Regions from separate parts of the Shewanella sp. MF05913 genome, predicted to be linked through region 3. Evidence: predicted binding sites of a transcription regulator. Region 3 holds the regulator's gene; each other region holds the start of a gene.

Region 1 (5,611 bases), on a different contig from region 3:
TTTTAGGCACAGCTCGACGCGTAGAACCATTACCCGGTTTATTTCAACGATTTTAATAGCGATTTCGATTGAAGCCTTACTGACCATGTTTAAAGCTTCATTAGGTGAAAAACAATATATTGAGCCAGCCATTTTAATGATGCTTGCGGTGGTGGGATTGTTGGTCGGCCTAGGCATTTATGTTTACCTTGGCGCGAAAGCTGAATTGTTATTAACCCAAACTCAGGCCAACAGGCACGGCGGCAGAGCAGAAAAAAATACCCCGTAACGGTATGGAGATAAATTAAAAAGGGATAAACACAATGTTTATCCCTTTTTGCTAGAAAAAGTCGTCATCACCAATGGCTTTGCGTAATTGCGCTTGCTCGAGGAAATCCTCTAACCTGCGTTTGATTTGACGCTTATGCTGTAATGACTCGGTTGACTTACTGCCTCTAGGCGTTGTCATCGCGTCAATTTCTGTGTCATCTGGCACTCGATCTGTAAGATTAGCCATAACGAAACCCTCAAGTTGAATGGTAAAAACGAAACGAATTCAATGAGCACTTTCTAACTAAAAAAACACCAATAGAAAAGTAAAAGTTTTTGTCTGATATGGACAGCTATTTTCACCTTTCATTTTGAGCTTAGCAGTAAATTTTTTTGTTGCTATAAAGCGGGCTAAAATTTGTGACTAATATTGCCAATATAAAAAATGCCATTGCATATGGCAATGGCATTTTTTTGAATAAAAAGAGCATGATAGCTTAATTTTATTGCAGATTCTTTATAGTTTGTTACAGATGTTTTAAAGCGTAAAACCGTATGAATAGCCTAAAACAATTTTAGCATCGCTGTCTGGTAGATCTGTATCAGACGCCATGAACGACACGGTACCAATGTCTGTTTCTGCGCTTAATGTCACGTTGTAGTCTGTGTATGTATCGCCAAATAGATCTTCGACGACATCACCTTGTGAGTAACCGTAGTGGAACGCTACGCTGAGCTTTTCAGTTAATGGGAAGCTCGCATTCGCTTGGATATAGCTCCAATCTTTTTCGTCTGATGCGCCTGATACATCTGAGTCAGCGTTAACAACTTGAGAGTAGCCTACGTCTAACCATTTCCAACCGAGTACGATAGATATTTCACCAAAATCAATGCTAGCTTCTGCATCTGGGTAAGCGTAATACAGGTAGCTTATATCATAGGTCAGGTCTTCAGTGAAGTTACCGCCGTAACCACCATAGAAGTCTAACTCGTAGCTGGTTTCATCTCCAAAATCGACGTTTGAAGCCCAAGTACCGGCATAAAAACCAGAGTCATGCGCGTAATCAAGCCCACCTTGAATTGCCGCTTCATTACTGGTTTGTGTAGTACCGCGCCATAAGTAGTTTGATGTCGCGCCAATATTGCCAGTGACTTCAGCAAGGGCACTGCCGCTCAATAGTAAACCTGTTGATAACGCAATTGCTTGATATAGTGATTTTTTCATCTTCATCCCTTAACGTTTTATTGTCACTGAGTCATTTATTTATACTTAAACGTACTCAATGTTGGTTTGTCTGATGATCAATTAGCGAATCGCATGCCACTTTTTTTATTTGTTATTAATCAATTACTTAATTGGTTGTGCTACATTTTGTAGCAATGCTGTTGCGGCTTAATGATGCAGCACTGCACTTTTTTTGTGCAATTGCGGATTGTTGATAAAGGCTTTATACCAATTCCATTAGTTATGTGACCAATCAGAGTCACTCAGATTGTTCAGTTTGAGGCGCATTGTTGAAATAATGGTTATTCCCTTCTAAGACAATGCAACAAAGAAATGAACGGTCTGAGTGCCTCCTGCAAGGCGGGTTTCTGTGCCTTCTATGCTGCTTAATAGCATTTTGACGTACGACTGCATGGATGCAGGAGGTAGAGCAACGCAGGAACAGTTGCCGAGAGCAACTATGTCTTCAATCCTATTACTTGCCTAGAAGGCACAGAACTCCCGCTGAATGACCAGATAATTAATGGAATTGGTATCAGATTAAGCCATAAACTGAATTGATCTTTGGCATTTGTTAAATGTTACGCATAAAAAAACCTCCCAAGGGAGGTTTTCGTCAAAAGGTGTTAGCGAAAATTAATTCACGCTGTCTTTTAATGTCTTACCAGCTTTAAACTTAGGCACTGTCGCTGCTGCGATTTGAATTTCTTTGCCAGTTTGTGGGTTACGGCCAGTACGAGCTGCACGTTGAGTGGTTTCAAATGAACCAAAACCAACGATTGAAATCTTGTCACCATTTTTCATGGCTTCAGTTACCGCTTCTTCGAAAGATTTAAGTGCGCGGCCAGCTTCAGCTTTAGTTAGTTCTGCATTTTCTGCGATTTTTGCTATTAATTCACTTTTGTTCATATTGATATTCTCTGCTTTCCATAGAAGTGTTTTTTAAAACATCATTAACATGCCACAAGCCATGCAGGTTTAAAAGCACTTTATCCTATAAATTCAGTATCTGTAATGGTTTTGGAGCAAAATAAGCCTAAATCATTCGCCTAAAGGGTGATCAATTTACTCTTCTAGCAATTGGTAAAGAATTTTCTTTACCAATTGTGGCTCGAAAGGCTTATCACATAAGGCGTTAACCCCGGCACTGAATACATTACTTAGATGAGTGTCGTTTGCTTCAGATGACACCATTAAAATTGGAATATGCGACTGTTGGCTTTCGTTACGAATGTATTGAGTGAGTGCTAAACCATCTACCGAAGGCATGTTGTAGTCGGTGATGACTAAGTCATACATGTTTTCTTTCATCAAGCTTATTGCTTGCTCTCCATCTTCGGCTTCTGTAATGAGTTGCATACCTAAATTGCCGATAGTGCGTTTAATCACGTTACGTGCCATTCGACTGTCATCGACCACTAATACGCGAATATTGTGGACATCAAAATGGCTTAAATCGAGTTCATCATTACTCAGTAAATCAACGGTTGAGTTGAGCGCAGTGGCGAGGTTTTCGGCGTTAAATGGCTTAGGTAAAATAGCGACTACGCCAGATTGTCTAAATATTTCTAATTGTTCACGGCGGCATTCACTGGAGACCAACATAAATTGAATGTCGTTTAACCCTGGAGTGCTTTTGATATATTGCAATAACTCAGTCGATTCACCATCAATAAAGTGCAATGCACTGGCTATCAAGTCGGGTTTATGACGTTGAATGATCTCTTTTGCTTGGGTAATTGTGGCGGCCGTTTGTATGCTACTAACGCCTTCTTGTTGTAAGCGGCTAATGATTATTTTTCGCTGCGTGTCAGACGATTCGACTAGCAGAATAGACAGTTCGCTCGGAGATAGACTTTTCATGATTAACGTTCCGCATTGTTGTATTTATTATTTTAGTTTTAGGGTGTTGCTGCGTAGCTGATTGTTTTAACAAATCATACTCAAACTTATGAGGAGATTATAGACGACAAGTTATGTTATGTCGTTTTGCTCTGCTTTTGAGCTAAATAAGTGCCAGTGACCGTTGATAATCCAACCCACCATTGAAATCCAATAAGTGCTGCGAGTAATAACCATAAGGGAATAAGCGGAATGTCGTTCCCTTGAAATATTAAATTAACGTCATTAGGGGTAATTTGATACGCGATGATCGCGGTTGTGCTGATAGCGGCTAGGCCAAGGGTTTGTAAGCCGACATAAAAAAATAGCACCACTTTCGTCCACTGTGCTCGGGTCAAAATGCCAAATAATAACGGTAAGACACCTAGGGTAAGCAAATCAAATGCATAAAAAGTGGTCATACGCCAAAGCGCGATTAACGCAAGAAGTGCATACAGTGCTACCAGCATTTTTACTCTTAAAGGCATGGCGGTTTGTGCTATCTGATTCATATTGGTCATCTGGCTATAAAATTTGAGGTAGAATATCGCACAAACACGCTATGTGGGTATATTTTGATGACTGAAAACGATTTTTGGGCCCTGGTTACACGTGAGCACCCGAGCCAATCTTCTGATGACACCGCGCAACAACTGCGTGATAAATTAACCGTTTTAGACGATGATTCGCTAAAAGCGTTTGATAAAATGTTTGGCCAACAATTGCGTCGCAGCTATTTGTGGTCAGTCTGGGGCGCTGCTTACATTATTACTGGGTGTGATAGCGATTATGCCTTTGCTGAATTTAGATGCTTCTTATTGTCTTTAGGCCAGCAATGGTATGACAACATAGTAGAAAACCCCGATTGCTTAGGTGAATTAAACGACTGGCCGTTAGTGGATAATTACGCTTATCCATTTGTTGAAGATTATGATCTTATTGCCGGGCAGATTTACGAAGACCGTACCGGAGATGAATTACCTTTTGTGCCGTCTGGGCAAAATACGCCAGTGGGTAAAAAATTCAGCACTAAGCCAAAAATTATGCGTCAAACCTATCCATTATTAAGTGCACGTTTTCCATTTTAAGCGCGTGACTAGATTGTTCTTGTTAAGCGTTGGTTCAGCTTGATAGCGCTAAAGTGAATGCATTGAATATGTCACTATGAGTGGCGACTCATGTTACTGCTGCGCGGCTCAAGTTATCTGCGTTAAAGTAGAGAACGGTTAGGTATTTTGGAGGTTTATTATGAAGATTAAATATTTACTATTGGCTTCGGTATTTTCGGGGCAAGTTGCGATGGCTGAAGATGCGCCTGAGCCTAATCCGCTAACCGAAGTCGGTGTGGTAAAAATTGAATGGCAAAATCCAAAAGATTTTCGGGATATTAAAACCTCTACGGAGCTGCAGTCTCGTTTTGAAAAGCGGTTATTTGAAACCTTAACCAAGAATATTAATAAACAAGCTGAAAAGTCGCTTAAATCGGGGCAAACCTTGCACATGCAAGTGACTAACCTTGATTTAGCGGGTGATATGCGCCCAACCTTTGGTGCGACACCAGGTGATTTACGTATCGTAAAAGATTTGTATCCGCCAAGAGCGACGTTTAGTTTTACGGTCAATGAGGGTGATAAGGTGATAATTAGCGGCGATGAAAAAATCACTGATATGAGCTTTATGTACAATTCTCGTCGTTTCAATGACAGACCGTTTCAGTATGAAACCACGCTGTTTACCGATTGGCTTCAAAAGAGTGTTGAGCCTAAGCTATAGTGCTTTTGGTGACTTCATTGGGTATATCGCTTTAAAAGCAAAAGCTCCACAGTTGGAGCTTTTATTTTTTATTCAGCCAATGAAGTCACCATTAAAGCCAACATAACCACAGTTAATGAAACGTTAGGTTACTTAGCAAGCTTAAACACTTGCAGTGTTTGTAACAGTGTCGCAAGCTTTTTAACAAACGCCTCTAGGGTTTCTTGCGCTACATGCGTACTGTTTTGCATCTTATCGAACTCAATGACAAGCTCTTGTACATAAGGCAAAAAGCGATTACTGCTCTCGGTAAAACCTTGATCTTCAGTAAAAATCGCCACAAACTTACCATGACCGGCTTTACGCAACTCGTCTAGGCGGGCATCTGAATCAATGGCTTGTCTATAGGCTATTTGCAGGTTTTCTTTTATCTGTAGAAAAACATTGGTGTACGGCATAATTGCCTCATAGTGCATGAATAAAGAATATAACTAATTATAAGGA
Region 2 (5,611 bases), on a different contig from region 3:
GCATCAAATGTCAGTAACTCCGACTTCAAATCAAGACACGTCAGCAATTCTTGAACGAGTTTGAGTTCACTCTTTTTGCTCGCACCTGATTTAGCGCTGAAGACTAAACCAGAGCCGGTATCATATGCAGTGACCATATGTAATGCAGCGCTTGAGGCTGATGCTTTGGCACCTTTAAGCACTTTCCCATCAATCGCAATAGAAGAAAGTCCTGTGCTAAGCCGATGCTCGTTAACCCAACTCAACAAGGCATCTAGCAAGGATTGCTTTGACACTCCTCTGAAAATGCGACCAATACTCTGCTGGCAGGGAATACCATTAGCGAAGGGGCGATATTGACGCAGCCACATCAGTTTTAATGTCCCGAATTCGTGGCAATCGGCCCAACTTTGCGCACCTGATATCACTGCGCTCAGGACGAGGAAGCAGATATCAATGACATCATGTTCTTGATTTATATGGGAACGGCAATCAGTAATCTTATCGAGATGTTTAAGCATATTAAGTATAAAGACAAAGAAAAAGAGCGCTATTTGATCACACTGGCGAGATCAATCAAGCTATTTTTTATCTCTTTGTTTTTAAAAAGGATGTATGAAAAGCGATCGAGTATGATCAGCCCCTGGCCTTGCAGGAGGCACTCAGACCGTTCATTTCTTTGTTGCATTGTCTTAGAAGGGAATAACCATTATTTCAACAATGCGCCTCAAACTGAACAATCTGAGTGACTCTGATTGGTCACATAATTAATGGAATTGGTATAATACTGCTTATTATTTGCACTGAATTTCAGCTTTTAACCAGGGATGATCAATAGACGTCACCCCGCCTAAAAAAATCCCACCATCCGTTTTGCCTTTATTTTCATCGATAACATCATAGCCATTTGGGCATAATTCAATGGCGCGAGTACTCCAAAACATGTTCAGCATTTCAATTGAGGTTGTGCCATTACCATAATATTCTACAAGGTAATGATTTTCAGCCAACACTTTGTCTTTATATCCACCAGACCACGTATACGCTTGGTAACCTGTCGCACAACCGCTTAGTGATATACATACCGCAATTAGTCCTAAACACTTCATATATCGTCATCCCTCGCGTGACATAAAATCTTATGAAAAATACACAATAAGTTAACTGATTATTTTACTGTCCGCTAGAAATTAAATACTTGGTTTTAACATTATGACGTACTTCTGTATTTAACCAATAACCACCTGATTTTCTTTGTCTATACGCTTACTCACCACAGCGCGGCTTTCGTGTCTAAGTAAGCCGAGTAAAAATAGCGTTCCCATCATCACCACACTGGCAGAAACATATAAACCAATATCATAATTGCCAAAAAACTCGGCTAAATAACCCGTCGGCACAGGTGCAATAATTTGCGCGGCGCCGTAGGCTAATGTCATGGTGCCCATAAACTTCGCGGGATTACTGGGGTAGAACTTTCCTGCCATGGTAAGCACTAAGCTGACACACGCTATAAAGGTGCCACCAAATAACAATGCGCTAATAATGACCACGGCTAAGTTGTCGTTAAGTACAGGCAAAATAATCCCCACTGCTTGCAAACAATACGCGGCTAACAGTGCTTTAAGGAAACCTGTTTTACGCGCAATCCGGTCCCATATTAACGCGGCGGGAGTGGCTGCGAGTCCAATCAATAAAAAAGTTAATCCACCTTGGCCTTGCAGCCCTTCTGTTCGCTCAACAATATCGACAATAAAGGTTGAACTCACAACATATCCATAGCCCGCACAAAAATAGGCAGACATCATCAGTAACTTAAATGTGTTTGTCGGTGGATTGTCCTGTGCAACCTCCCCTTGTTGTTCACCCGCCGAAGGATGCGGCATCCATAACCAGGCGGGAATAGAAACCACTAGCGCCAACACCCCTAGCGCTAACCATTGCTGCTGCCAATCAGCAGACAACCCAAGCATCAGTTCGAACAAGAGTGAAGTGATAATAATACTCAGGCCAGCGCCTGCAAAATGAATACCTAATTCTGCACGATGATTGTGTCTTACCAACCATTTTAAAATAAGCCCAGATGCAATAATAAAGCCGCCAGAGGCACAAATCCCTGCAATAAAACGCAATACAGCCCATGCAACAATGTCAGTCGTCATCACCATGGCGACTGAAGTCACCACACTCAAGAGTAAATACACACGCTGTAAATGGTATTTGTAGTGCAGATTATGCAGACTCGCAGCAAGCAAAACACCACTCATGTAACCCATAAAATTAGCGGTTGCCAGCCAACCACCTCCTGACTCGGTTAGGCCAGCACTGTCCTGCATTACGGGTAGTAGCAAACTGTAGGAAAAGCGTGCTACGCCAACGGTAACAATTAAACTGCAGATCCCTGCCAAATAAACCCGAAATTTTGTCAGTTCCATTAACATTTATTGCCGCCTAATCGAAAAATGATTCACTGACAATACGTCAACCTGTTAATCTAAAAAATTGAATTATTGAGAACTTAAACTTCTTGTATTGAGAACTATACTGAGCACTATATTGGAGCCATATGGAAATATTGACGCTTAAAACGTTCAAAGCGGTAGTAGACGAACAAGGTATTAAAGGCGCAGCCGATAAACTCAATACCGTTCAGTCCAATATTACCAATAGGATTAAAAAGCTTGAAACCGAAATAGACACCAAGCTGTTTACCCTAACAGGCAGAAAACTGCAACTCACGCCCAGCGGACAGCTGTTATACGAATATGCAGAACAAATATTACAACTGGAATACCAAGCTATTTCAGCGATGTCACGCAATAAAAACACCTATGAACTGCGTGTTGGCATGCCTGAAACATTTGCCGCCGTACACATGCCATTAGCGCTCAAACAACTTAAGCTCAACCATGCTGAAATTAAAACCAAAATCCATACTGATACCAGCGAACGCCTAGTGTTTTCGGTACTCAATAATAAAGTCGATTGCGCTGCAATAGGCAATGCTCCTCAGCATGAAAATCTGGTAGTGATCCCAATCGTTAAAGAAGAGTTGATCATGGTAACGCCGCGAGACAGCGAATATGACCCGGTATTATTGGTTAGAGATGAAGGGTGTGGTTATCGACAACATGCCATGCTCTGGCGACAGCAAGCAGGCCGTGGCAGTGATGAGCTAATGATAATGAGTAGTGCTGATGGGGTATTGGGCTGCATAGCTGCGGGGTTAGGTTATACCATTATTGGCAAAAATATGGTCGCTGGCAGTCGTTATGAAAAGTCTCTGGTTATGACGCCTGTGAGCCATGGTCCAAAACATGTTCAGCTATCGATTGTCTACCACAAAAATAGCCCGCTAGAGTCAGGAATATTGACCCTTGCAAAGCTGTTAACCAAGTAATAACGGTATGTTCAAGTCATCAACAATGGTTTATTCATTACCGTGATGGCTCTGCCATACAAATCAACTAACCCTTTATAAAGTACGACAATCAACTCAATCACAATTTGTTCTGGTAGCACCTGAATAGAATCACTTGAATAAAGTCACTTGAATAAAGTCATTTGAATAGAGTCACTTGGATAAAGTCTCATCAATAACGCCACTTGAGTAAAGCCACGCCCAATACAATCACTCCGATATAGTCAAAATGACAATTTGCAGTCATAAAGACACTGATTAAAAATGTCATTATGACAGTACTTATTCCACAAAAATATCACCAGCCATATACTTATCAATCACTTAGCTAGTTGGCACGCCATCTGCAATAACGAAGTTAACTTTTGAAACTTTATCTTTAAACATTAACTTCTACTTTATTACAGGTGTACTTATGACCATTCACATTAAAAATAACATCAACTGGGTTGGCCAACGCGATTGGGAAATATTGGACTTTCATGGCACTGAATATAAAACGACTAAAGGCACGAGTTACAACAGTTACCTTATTCGTGAACAAAAAAATGTCTTAATCGATACCGTTGACCATCGCTTCAGCCTGCAATTTATTCAAAACCTTGAGATGGAAATTGATCTCGATAAAATTGATTACATTGTCATTAATCATGCTGAAGAAGATCACTCTGGCGCATTAGCCGCACTCATGGCAAAAATCCCTAATACCCCAATTTATTGTACCGAAAATGCTATCGATTCCATTACCGGATTACATCACCACCCTGAATGGAACTTCAATATTGTCAAAACTGGCGATAGCCTAGATATTGGAAATGGCAAACAATTGGTCTTTATTGAAACCCCAATGTTGCACTGGCCAGACAGTATGATGACCTATTTAACCGAAGATGCCGTGTTATTTAGTAACGATGCATTTGGTCAGCATTATTGCGATGAACGCCTGTTTAATGACGAAGTTGACCAGATTGAATTAATGGATCAATGCTTGCGCTATTATTCCAATATTTTAACCCCATTTAGCGCATTAGTGACCGCAAAAATTAACGAAGTTTTGGGCTTTAACCTTCCCGTTGATATGATTGCCACTGCCCACGGTGTCGTGTGGCGAGATAACCCAACTCAGATTATTCATCAGTATTTACAATGGGCTGATAATTATCAAGAAGATCGCATCACAATCTTCTACGACTCAATGTCTAACAACACCCGTTTGATGGCCGATGCCATTGCTCAAGGGATCCATGATGTCGATCCTGGTGTGTCTGTAAAAGTGTTTAATGTGGCTCGTCACGACAAAAATGACATTCTTGCGAATGTATTTCGCTCTAAAGGCATTTTAGTCGGCTCATCAACCATGAACAACGTCATGATGCCAAAAGTCGCGGGCATGTTAGAAGAAATAACCGGTTTACGTTTTAAAGATAAAAAAGCCGGTGCTTTTGGAAGTTACGGTTGGAATGGCGGCGCTGTTGACCGTATTCATACCCGCCTGACTGACGCCGGGTTTGAAACCACTGTTGGCCTAAAAACAAAATGGAAACCAGACGGTAAAGCAATGCGCGAATGCCGTGAGCATGGCCGCCAAATAGCCAAAAGCTGGGCGTTACATGATCTCAGTAATGTCGATTCCATTTCATCTTCCCTTACCCAATACAAACCCGTAAAAATGCCAGAAGTGAAAACACCTACAGCTCAAACATCTTGTGCATCAACCACCAGCAGTGACGATAAACAAGACATGTTATGTACGGTATGTAACTGGGTTTATCAACCGGTATTAGGTGAGCCAAATCAAGATGTGCAGCCGGGAACCCCTTGGTGTGAGGTACCTGACTTTTTCCTTTGCCCTGATTGTGGTTTAGGTAAAGACGTATTTGTGCCTATTGACGCGAGGAAAGCATCATGAATGCACCTATCATCATTATCGGTAGCGGCTTTGGCTCATATCAGTTAATCAAAACGATTAGGCGCACAGACAAGCACATACCCATAACGGTTTTTACTCTTGATGACGGTCATGATTACAATAAACCAGATTTAAGCCATGCATTCAGTCTCCAGCAGACAAGCGCCGATTTAATTCGTCAGTCGGCTCAGGAGTTTGCTTCAGAGTACAATATTACCTTGCATGCACTCACTCGAGTAGACAGCATTGATAGCCAACAACAAAGTGTATTGGTTAATGGTACTGCCTACCCTTATTCACAA
Region 3 (5,611 bases):
CGGTTATGTACCTTAACTTCGCTAATCACTTGATGTTGAAAGTCCATTGGATAGTGTCTCGCAGTTGAAATACTCATCTTATTTATTCCTTAATGCTTTATTTGTATTTGCTTGAACGGGATTCAACTTCATCCCACTGGCTGCAACCAAGATGCGCTAAGAAAAAAATGTTTTGCCGGCATTGTCCAATCAGCTTAGCGACCATGCCATTAACTGATTTGATGTTCTGACCTAGATTCATTTTACTCATCGCTATCTCCTACAAATGACAATGGACTGCTTAAAAATTAAACTACTACTTAGTAGGTATCTTCTCTCTATATGAAAACTGTATGCCAACTTTTTAAATTAATTTAAACCGTTTAAAAACAGTTGCTTGCAGTTGTTATTGTGTTTTGTAATATTGGCTCGTTTGTTTTAATTGGTGCAATTGCACTAATTTGGTGAACTAGCCTTTGGGTGATGGCTGTTTATTGAGAGGCATTATGGCGGTAATTCATGGCAGTAAAAGGTTATGTAAATGACAAAATGAGGACATTACGTTTGTCATTCATATGAGGATAAATAATAGTGCGCCAAGGTTCCTTGAAGACGCGCTTAAAAACTGCTTAAGAGCGTCATTCTCAACGTTAAAGAATAAGTGTACTTTAGTCAGCGCACGACTGAAGAGGGGGAATACCAATCCGCATTAATAGCAATTCCACTAATTATCTGGTCATTCAGCGGGAATTCTGTGTCTTCTAGGCAAGTAATAGAATTGAAGGCATAGTTGCTCTACGTCAAAATGCTATTAAGCAGCATAGAAGGCACAGAAATCCGCCTTGCAGGAGGCACTCAGACCGTTCATTTCTTTGTTGCATCGTCTTAAAAGGGAATAACCATTATTACAACAATGCGCCTCAAACAGAACAGTCTGAGTGACTCTGATTGGTCACATAATTAATGGAAATGGTATAACAAGTGACCACACTGAATGTGTCCAGTGGTTTTTGATTAAGGCATAATGATATATAAGGCATTATATTCACATTTCACGATAAATAATTTACCGTGAAATGTGAGTCGTAATTGATGAATGGTAATTGATGAATAGTGGGCTGTAAGCGGTTAAATAAATTCAGTTTAACTTGAATATCATTGTCAAAAAATACCACGAGAGAGTACAACTTACGTTTGTTAAGTGCTGTTAGATCATCAGCGTGACGCGTTAGCCGCCTTCATCGAATTTATCGTTAATCAAATTACACACCGCATCTAATGCCACTGCTGCGTCTGGACCTGTTGCTGTTACAGTGATCATTTTTCCGATGCCACTTTCCAACATGAGCAGTCCTAATACGCTAGCGGCACTGGCTTGTTTGTCTGCTTGAATTAGGGTGATTTCAGCATCAAAGTCAGCAGCCAGTATTGCTAGCTTTGTGGCTGCTCGTGCATGTAAACCTAATTTATTTGAGATGGTGACTTGGCGCTCAAGCATGGCTAGCACTCCAGATAGGACTAAAGCTGATCTTCACTGATATTTAGCTCTCTGTGGCGGGCGTTGACTGTGTGTTTACTGCCTTGTCTAAATCGCTTAGCGAGTTGGTCGGTGATATAAACTGAGCGATGTTGTCCGCCTGTACAGCCGATGGCGATGGTTAAATAACTGCGATTATTACGCTCTAAATGTGGCATCCAGGTTTCGAATAGATTTTCGATTTGCCAAATAAACTTATTCACCAGAGGCTGACGGCCAAGAAACTCTTGCACAGGCTCATCAAGACCTGTTAATGGTCTTAATTCTATTTCCCAGTGCGGGTTAGGTAAAAAGCGCACGTCGAACATAAAGTCTGCTTCGGTCGGCATACCGTGTTTAAAGCCAAACGATTCAAAATTAATCACTAACTCTTTATCAACACTGCCAAGCAATATTTGTCTTACTTGATCGCTTAGCTCGTAAATATTGAGTGCCGATGTATCGACATAGTGATCAACCATTTTGGCGATAGGTTCGAGTAAGCGGCCTTCTAATTTAATCGCTTCTTGTAATGAAATATGGTTTTTAGATAGCGGGTGTAATCTGCGGGTTTCGCTGTAGCGTTTAAGTAAAACTTTGTCGCTAGAGTTTAAGAAAAAACTGGTAATTTCGGTATCAGGTTGCAGTATTTCAAGTTGTTCTTGAAGCACTTTGCCTTGTTCGGCAATATTGCGCACATCAACACTAATCGCTACGAGGTCATTACTGCCTTTTAACTGAGCCAATAAGGTGCCAATTAGCGGCAATGGCAGGTTATCAACACAGTAATAGCCTAGGTCTTCTAGTACTCTTAATGCTACTGATTTACCTGAGCCTGACCGTCCTGATACGATAACAAGTTTCATGCCGTAATTACCTGATAGAGTTCTGTAGAATCGTGGATTTTACGCAGCTGTTTTAGTACTTGTTTGTCGCTGAGTTTTTGGGCCATCGAAGATAAGGTGCTTAAGTGTTGTTGGCACTGATCTGCAGGAACTAATAATGCAAATAAGATATCGACAGGTTGTTTATCGATGGCATCGAACGAAATGGGTTCTTCGCATTTTACAAAGATCGCAATAGGGTGATCGATTGTCGTTAATCGGCCATGAGGTATTGCAATACCATTACCTATACCTGTGCTACCCATTTTTTCTCTTGCGATAAGGCTTTCAAACACCTCTTGCGAAGACAGGGTCGGGTACTGGGCAGCGACTAAATCGCTGATAAGTTCCAGTACCTTTTTCTTACTGCCCGGTGTGGCACAGGTGGTGCATTCCGGCTGCAGGATGGTACAAAGTTCCATCGTTAGTGTTTTGTATACTTCTCTTTGTGTTTAATTACCTGACGATCGAGCTTATCTATCAGGGCGTCTATTGCTGCATACATGTCTGTATGTTCTGACATTGCAAAAATTTCTCCGCCCTTTAGGCTGACTTTAGCTTCTGCTTTTTGTTGTAATTTTTCTACGTTGAGTACAACGTGAACATTATTGATCTGATCGAAGTGTCGTTCAAGCTTTGAAAACTTTTCCTGAACGTATTCACGTAAAGATTCGGTTATTTCAACATGATGCCCTGATAAATTGATCTGCATTACACTTCTCCATTGTTGAGTGATTTATAAACTCTTACGTTGGTTTGAGGGCGGTATCATCATTGCCTCACGGTATTTTGCAATCGTACGACGAGCAACGTTTATGCCCTGTTCGGCCAATAGTTGAGCCATTTTGCTGTCGCTAAGCGGCTTTTTCTGGTTTTCTGCAGCAACCAACTTTTTAATAAATGCGCGGATTGCTGTCGATGAGCACTCTCCGCCATCATCAGTGCTGACATGGCTAGAGAAAAAGTATTTTAATTCAAACAACCCTCGTGGGGTGTGCATGTATTTTTGAGTGGTCACGCGCGAAATGGTCGATTCATGCATTTCTACGGCTTCAGCAATGTCATTTAATACCATAGGTTTCATGGCTTCTTCGCCATATTCGAAAAAACCTTGTTGGAATTGCACAATGCAATTGGCTACTTTTAACAGGGTATCGTTACGGCTTTCAATGCTTTTGATAAACCATTTAGCTTCTTGCAAATGACCTCGTATAAACTGAGTATCAGATGGGTTTTTACTGCTGCGAGCCATTGCAGCATATTGCTGATTAACACCTATTTTAGGCATGTTATCTGGATTGAGTTCAACAACCCAACGGCCATTCTTTTTAAATACTGTGACATCAGGGATTACGTATTCGTCATCGACGGCAGTAATCAATAAGCCAGGACGCGGATTAAGAGATTGAATTAAGGTAATGGCATCACGTAACTCATCTTCTTTTAAACGCGTTTTACGCATTAATAATCTAAAGTCACGCCCAGCGATTAAATCCAAATAATCTTTGATGAGCATTCGCGCATTTTCAATGTGCGGAGTTGAGTCTGCATATTGTGACAGTTGAATGAGTAAACATTCACTAAGGTCACGTGCAGCAACACCTACGGGGTCAAAATGTTGAATTCGCTTTAACACCGCTTGAACCTCATCAAGCTCAACATTTTCATCGCCCATAGCTTCTAGTATTTCTTCAGTGCTTTGGGTTAGATAGCCGCGTTCATCTATTGCGTCAATGATGGCTGTTGCGATGGCAAGGTCGGTGTCTGAAAATGGCGTTAAGTTTTTTTGCCACTCTAAATGTTCATATAAGCCTTCGGTGGTTTCCCCTTGAAAAGGCATATCATCGTCACGCATGCTGGCACTACCAGACCCTGACATCGGTGAGGCGGTATAGACTTCATCCCAGGTTGTGTCCATGGGCATGTCGTCCATGGTTTCTTTACTGATGGATTCTGTGGTATCGATGGTTGAAGTATCTTTTTCGACACTCACATTACTGTTGTCACTGAAGTCTGTGTCTGATTGATCGCGACTTTCTTTTAAGGGATCTTTAGCTTGAGAAAATTCATCTTCTATTTCAAGCAATGGATTTGAGTCCAGCGCCTGTTGGATTTCTTGCTGTAGCTCCAATGAAGATAATTGCAGCAAGCGGATGGCTTGCTGCAATTGAGGGGTCATAGTGAGATGCTGACCCATTTTAAGTTGGAGTGACGCTTTCATTTACCGCTTATCCCTAGATGATTTCCATAAAAATAACAATCTCGAAAAACTGTAATGGGGTGTCACGTACGTCAATGACATTTCACGCAATTTAGGTATCGTTCAATGGAATGAATTAGATAGGCTAAAAGGCGGATACCCAATCAACTTGAAGATACGTGTTTCAGAGCTTCACCGTGTTTTCAATACTAGGCGCGTTAATGCGGTAATGTAGGCACCTTATAAATTAACGCAACAACGTAGTGGGAACACGGTGAAACTCCCAAGGGGCAAGTTTTACACGCGTTCATGCTGTGTTATTGATTTTGGAAAGGGAACGACCATTAACCGCAATCAATGCCTTGCCTAAACGCGTGTAAATTCTTGCTGAAATCGAGTATCTTCAGGTTGTTTGGGTATATAACCTAACTATAGCTTGAATTGTTCACCTAAGTACACAGCTCGAACTTGTTGATTGCTCAAGATCTCTTCAGGCGTACCTTCGGCAATTAAATTACCTTGGCTTACGATGTAAGCTCTTTCACATACATCGAGTGTTTCGCGAACATTATGGTCGGTAATCAGTACGCCTAATCCACGACTTTTTAGCTGTTGGATAATTTTTTTAATGTCGATAACCGAAATCGGATCAACACCCGCAAAAGGTTCATCAAGCAAAATGAATTTAGGGTTAGCAGCGAGTGCTCGGGCAATTTCGACTCGACGGCGTTCACCGCCAGACAATGACATGCCTTGGCTGTCGCGAATGTGAGTAATGTGAAACTCTTCCAATAAATGCTGGAGCTGTTCAATACGTTCTTCATTACTGAGTTCTTTGCGGGTTTGTAACACCGCCATGATATTGTCGTGCACGGTGAGTTTTCGAAAAATACTGGCTTCTTGTGGTAAATAGCCAATCCCTTTACGGGCTCTAAGGTGCATTGGGTCAGCGGTGAGGTCGTCATTATCAATTAATATACGGCCTTTATCACTTTTAACTAACCCTACAACCATGTAAAACGTGGTTGTTTT
Region 4 (5,611 bases), on a different contig from region 3:
TTACTACCGCAGAGCTTAACGGCGGTGCTGCACCTGGGTTTAGTAGTGGTGAAGCACAAGCTGCGATTGAAAAAATCTTAGCTGAAACACTGCCTAATGGCATGACTTACGAGTGGACTGAAATCACCTACCAACAGATATTGGCAGGTAATGCGGGCGTGTATATTTTCCCATTAATCATTTTATTAGTGTTTATGGTATTAGCCGCGCAATATGAAAGCCTAAGTTTACCGTTGGCGATTATCTTGATTATTCCGATGACGATTCTGTCGGCAATCAGTGGCGTATTAATTTACGGTGGCGATAACAACATCTTTACCCAAATCGGACTGATTGTTCTGGTGGGGCTGGCGACCAAAAACGCTATCTTGATTGTTGAATTTGCTAAAGAGCTGCAAGACAAAGGATTATCACCATTCGATGCCATTCTTGAAGCGGGCCGCTTACGTTTACGCCCAATTTTAATGACGTCTATCGCCTTCATTATGGGTGTAGTGCCGATGGTGTTCTCGAGTGGCCCAGGTGCCGAAATGCGTCAAGCAATTGGTGTGGCAGTGTTTGCCGGTATGATTGGTGTGACCATATTTGGTCTGTTACTGACGCCACTCTTTTATTATGCGCTGGCTAAACGAGTTAAGCCTTTAGAAGCTAAATAGCTAGCGACTTCATTAGTGTAAAAACAAAAAAGAGGTAAACCTTACGGTTTACCTCTTTTTTATTATCTATCTCAAACGCAGATCAAACTCAGGTTTACGGGTTAATCCTGATATCGCGCGTAATCAGCTAAACTGGCTATCGACATATTTTGCTGTTCTATCGGCTTGTTTAGGCGCTTAGCAAACCAATAACGAGGTTTCCAATAGACATTATTTAAGCTAGAAATCTTAACGCCTTTTTTAGTTGAGGCGTGTAAAAACTTATCCTGGCCCATGTAAATCCCCACATGGCGTGCGGTTCTACCTGTTTTGAAAAATACTAGATCGCCAATAACAAGCTGACTTCTTGGGACTTCTTTACCTAAAATACGTTGCGCATTCACCGAACGCGGTAATTTACTGCCAACAATGTCTAGGTAAGCCAAATACACAAAACCCGAACAATCAATACCGTTACGGCTCAGGCCACCTAAACGATAGGGTGTGCCTTTCCATTGATCATGAAAACTCAGTAAGTTTGACTCACTCCACTTAGGCGGCTCAAGCTTAAGCATAGGTGGAACCACCACAGGTTTAGGGGCTCGTACCACTGGCGGGTTTGATGCACACGCAGACAACAACACCACTAAACAAGCAAATAATATTCTTTTAGCCAACTCGACTCACTCCAGACCCGAAAAAATCACCGAAATATAAAGACCTTTAGATAAATACACAATCAAAATACGTCACAAGCCACTGAATAAAGGTTAATTTAACGGGTAATCAGCTGCATACATTGCACAATGGCGCGCTTTGCTGCTGTTTTATCCGCTTTAATTTGACAGCGTAGCATAGTCCCTTGCCAATTTGACCAAAAAATGTTCGATAATACGTTCGCTGTCATATCGGTTTTAATAAAACCTTGCTGCTGACCTTGTTCAATAAGGGCATTAAACAGACTCAACCACTGGTCAAACAGTTGATTAAGCGTTTTATGCAATAAGGTCATTTGCGGATTGACTTCAACCAATAAATTACCCATTAAACAGCCACGGGGCTGACTGTCACTAAACAAAAATTCGATCAGTTGATGGTAGCCGCCTAATACAGCTGTCACATTGGTTTTAAAGCTAGCGTTAGGGTCCATGGCAATCGGCGCAATACGTTGCCCAAAATAGTATTGTGCGACTTCTGCGGCAAACGCTTCTTTACTGGCAAAATAGTGATAAAACGAGCCTTTCGGAATGCCCACTTCATCAAGAATAAGTTTAATCCCAACTGCGCTGTATCCATGTAAAGCAAACAGCTTTTCACCGACAGCACAAATTGACTGCTTACTGGTAGTATTTTTGTTCATAGGATCTCCAATTTTGGCGCTACGATAAACAAAAATAGACCAGTCGTCTACGCATTTCCAGTTTATCGATAACATTGGACACAATTACAGATAAAATGATGAAAAAGAACAGATAAGGTATTGGCGTAAAGTCTTGGTACAAGCGCTGAGTAGTAAAACAGCGATGCTCAGGTCTGCGTGAAAAAGTTAGCGGGTATTTTGCTTAATAGATTCGTCTAGCAACTGTTGAATGTCTGAGCGTTGTTGGCGACGTTCATCATCGATATGTTGATTCACCCGCTGCTCACACTGTTTTTGCTGGTCATACTGGCTTATGGGATCGGTCGCCTTGTCTGTTTGCGCCTGGCATAACATGCTACTGCAACCGCTTAACTGTGCACTCGCTGCCACAACCAAAATAGAGCAATATCTCGGTGATACTACCAAATAATCGCGGCTTATTTTGTCATCATGCATATCATGCTTGCCCCAGTAAAAAGTTACTCCATTAAAAAGTGACCCTATTAAAAATTGCCTCATAAAAAAACCAGCCCGAAGGCTGGTTAATAATATGCTATATCAATCACGATTACCCAGTAATGCGTAACTCATCGACAACCTCTTTAACGTCATCGGTATTTTTGGCAATGGTTAGGGCTAAATCACGTTCGGCATCACTCGACACCGTACCTTCTAAGGTGACTACGCCATTCTCAACGTCTACATCAATCTCGGTACCCGATATGTCGGTTGAAAATAATAAACGCGTTTTCACCACGGTTGCCACTTTCGAGTCAGTTAAGGTGTCGGCTAAAGTATCACTGTCATGATCTTTGTCGCTGTGGTGCTGCTTCATCACCGTTAATTCGTTATTAACTTCGTTAACGCCATCGACACTTTTTACTAATTCTGCAGCCAGCGCTTTATCAACACTGCTGTTTACTTTACCCGTTAAGGTCACATTACCGTCTATTACGTCGGTATTAATATCAAAAGAGTTTAAGTTGGTGTTTAACAGTAACGTGGTTTCAGCTTTACCATCAATCCATGCATCTTTTGCATCATCCTGCCAATCTTGAGCTGCGTTTGCAGTAAATGCCATTGAACCAAGAACGATGCTTGTTAATACTGATAATGTAGTCTTTTTCATAAAGATATTCTCCATTGTTAGTGTTAATGCTGTTTTACATATTAGGTAATGCGCGAACTGTGCCAAGTTTTATAACTGTCTGTTTTAAAATAACTTGTTATTTTATTTCACTGTAAATCCGTTAATAGCAGTGAGTGAATATCGGACTTTTTTACCGACATGATGTAAAATTTTCAGGGTGATGGAGTCGACTCGTTAAACTGCAAGTTTTTCATGCTGTCGCAGCTTATTTGCAGCGATGCGATGCCCTCAGCCAATTGCCGGGTGACTTGTTGGCTATTGGCACGCTTAGCGGCAAGTTTCAGTCGATTTAACACATACTGTTCTGCGGTAACCAGTACCTTAATGGCTTTTGCCAAACGCTTTTGTTCTATGGCTCTCTCTGCTTCGGCATAAAAAGGGCTCAGTGACGGCCTTAACGTATTAATACTCTCAATCGTTTGCGGATATCTCGGCTCAACCTGCTTAAACAATGCCGTTAGTCGGCTTAAGATACTTTTTCTGATCTCTGCCATATGGCTAAAAATACGTTTGATATTGTAGTCGTCGGCCCCCTTTGTGGCCTGGGTATAAAACTGTTGCCCTGCTTGGCATAAATCAATGGCTTCATTGAGTAACCATAAGTCGCTTCCGTCGTGCATAACCTCATTTGATCGTGTTCTATTCAACGTCATATCTCCTTATCATTAGTTAATGATTATCATTAACATGCATGATGACTTGCTAATAAATGTAAAATTAAGTCATTATGTTTACTTGCATAATCCGTGCACATTGACAAAGTTTAATTAACCTACTGATTTTAAATTGTTATGCTAATAAACAAGCCTCGGAGAAAACGCCGAACAGGAAAAAATTACCGTCTGTAATTGTCAAATCTACATCTTCGACATACATTGGTTATTAACAGACAGGGAGTGATATCGGCATGGGTCGTCCAGTACTTTTTTACCATTTGCGCCAGCCGCAAACACAAACTCAGCTCTTACAAATTCCGAGTTGCCAACATTTCAATAAAATAGCCAGTAGCATCGAGCGACCTTGGTTAGCTCAACTTGAAGACAATGCCGTAGATGTGGCCATTATCGAACTCGCCAATTTAAGCCAACAAGACTATCTCGATATCGCCAATAGCGAATTAATGGCTGATATCGAATTTATCTTTTTAAGCGAAGGCAAACCGAACCCCAACCTAGACAAATTAATGGCGACTGGGGCGGGTTATCATTTTCGTCAGCCTTACGATATGACGTTGATTGACGATACCTTAGAAGATTTTGCCCAAGACTTAGTGACCAAATCAGCTAAAAAACACCAACCTTTTTCAAGCGAACTTGATCAATATGGCTTACTAGTGGGTTCATCACGAGCCATGCACAAGCTGTACAGAACGACGCGTAAGGTTGCGGTAACAGACAGTAATGTATTGATTATTGGTGAAAGTGGAGCCGGCAAAGAGTTGGTTGCTAATACGATTCACTTAGCCAGCAACCGAGTTAACGAGCCATTTATTGCCATTAACTGTGGCGCATTAAGCCCAGAACTAGTCGACAGTGAATTATTTGGCCATGTGAAAGGCGCGTTTACAGGCGCACATAGAGATCATTCCGGCGTATTTGAGCAAGCTGAGGGTGGCACGTTATTTTTAGACGAAGTCACCGAAATGCCACTCGAGCATCAGGTTAAACTGTTGCGGGTACTCGAAAATAACGAATATCGCCAAGTCGGCAGCCCTAATGTAAAAAAAGCCAATGTGCGTATTGTGGCAGCAACCAACCGCGATCCCGCTAAAGCCATTGAAAACGGACATTTTCGTGAAGATTTGTATTTCCGCTTAGCGCATTTCCCTATCAACGTGCCGCCGCTACGTGACCGTGGCAACGACATTAGCGGACTCGCCCAGCACTTTTTAGCCTACCGCAATGCTGCAGAAAAACTCAGCAAAGTCTTTACCGACGATGCTTTAGCTCTTATTCAACAACAAAAATGGCCTGGTAATGTGCGAGAGTTAAAGCATGCAATCGAACGCGCTTATATTCTTGCCGACGACATTATTGATGTCAGCCATATCAATATTAACCCGTTAGAACCGTCTACCGAGTCAGCGGAAGACGATGTACAAATCCCCACAGGTATGCGTTTAGATGAACTTGAAAAAGTGGCAATTTATCAAGCACTCGATCAAACCGCCGGCAATAAAAATGACACAGCTAAACAACTCGGCATTAGTGTCAAAACCTTGTACAACAAACTGAGTAAATACGAAGACCAAACCAGCTCAGAAGATTAAGAAACTCATCATCCCGGCAGTGGTTCTGAGTTGGAATCCACCAACCTAATCATCCCGGCAATAATTTTAAGCCGGGACACACCAATATTATCATCCCGGCAATAATTTTAAGCTGGGACACACCAATATTGTCATCCCGGCAGTGCTTTTGAGCCGGGATCCAGGTGTTAGCTTTGTACTTTTGTACTTTTGTACTT

What was found. The regulator sigma-54, encoded in region 3, starts transcription at its own class of promoters, with help from an activator protein. The targets are predictions, from matches to a motif close to GTTGGCACGNNNNTNGNNT.
Region 1: AC19MV_RS08690 (TorF family putative porin) is a predicted target of sigma-54. The motif match lies at 1,557-1,575, and genes of this name have one in related genera.
Region 2: norV (anaerobic nitric oxide reductase flavorubredoxin) is a predicted target of sigma-54. The motif match lies at 3,732-3,750, and genes of this name have one in related genera.
Region 4: AC19MV_RS12330 (BON domain-containing protein) is a predicted target of sigma-54. The motif match lies at 3,173-3,191, and genes of this name have one in related genera.

What each region holds. Positions count from the first base shown of each region.
Region 1 is NZ_JCAYNT010000005.1:58,274-63,884, reverse strand. Features, by position in the region: gene AC19MV_RS08700 (PDC sensor domain-containing protein) at 1-268, shown strand, start outside; gene AC19MV_RS08695 (PA3496 family putative envelope integrity protein) at 320-496, opposite strand; gene AC19MV_RS08690 (TorF family putative porin) at 788-1,474, opposite strand; gene hbs (non-specific DNA-binding protein Hbs) at 2,111-2,383, opposite strand; gene AC19MV_RS08680 (response regulator) at 2,540-3,337, opposite strand; gene AC19MV_RS08675 (hypothetical protein) at 3,454-3,867, opposite strand; gene AC19MV_RS08670 (DUF4240 domain-containing protein) at 3,934-4,443, shown strand; gene AC19MV_RS08665 (DUF3016 domain-containing protein) at 4,604-5,128, shown strand; gene AC19MV_RS08660 (prephenate dehydrogenase) at 5,257-5,565, opposite strand.
Region 2 is NZ_JCAYNT010000022.1:22,307-27,917, reverse strand. Features, by position in the region: gene AC19MV_RS19370 (ISAs1 family transposase) at 1-500, opposite strand, end outside; gene AC19MV_RS19365 (hypothetical protein) at 774-1,088, opposite strand; gene AC19MV_RS19360 (YbfB/YjiJ family MFS transporter) at 1,209-2,420, opposite strand; gene AC19MV_RS19355 (LysR family transcriptional regulator) at 2,546-3,379, shown strand; gene norV (anaerobic nitric oxide reductase flavorubredoxin) at 3,816-5,309, shown strand; gene norW (NADH:flavorubredoxin reductase NorW) at 5,306-5,611, shown strand, end outside.
Region 3 is NZ_JCAYNT010000002.1:518,464-524,074, reverse strand. Features, by position in the region: gene AC19MV_RS05755 (transposase) at 1-77, opposite strand, end outside; gene AC19MV_RS05750 (hypothetical protein) at 98-250, opposite strand; gene AC19MV_RS05745 (HPr family phosphocarrier protein) at 1,208-1,477, opposite strand; gene rapZ (RNase adapter RapZ) at 1,498-2,361, opposite strand; gene ptsN (PTS IIA-like nitrogen regulatory protein PtsN) at 2,358-2,801, opposite strand; gene hpf (ribosome hibernation promoting factor) at 2,804-3,091, opposite strand; gene AC19MV_RS05725 (RNA polymerase factor sigma-54) at 3,116-4,600, opposite strand; gene lptB (LPS export ABC transporter ATP-binding protein) at 5,009-5,611, opposite strand, start outside.
Region 4 is NZ_JCAYNT010000009.1:76,778-82,388, reverse strand. Features, by position in the region: gene AC19MV_RS12350 (efflux RND transporter permease subunit) at 1-656, shown strand, start outside; gene AC19MV_RS12345 (NlpC/P60 family protein) at 758-1,312, opposite strand; gene AC19MV_RS12340 (TetR/AcrR family transcriptional regulator) at 1,411-1,995, opposite strand; gene AC19MV_RS12335 (hypothetical protein) at 2,182-2,451, opposite strand; gene AC19MV_RS12330 (BON domain-containing protein) at 2,564-3,124, opposite strand; gene AC19MV_RS12325 (hypothetical protein) at 3,298-3,792, opposite strand; gene AC19MV_RS12320 (sigma-54 interaction domain-containing protein) at 4,053-5,414, shown strand.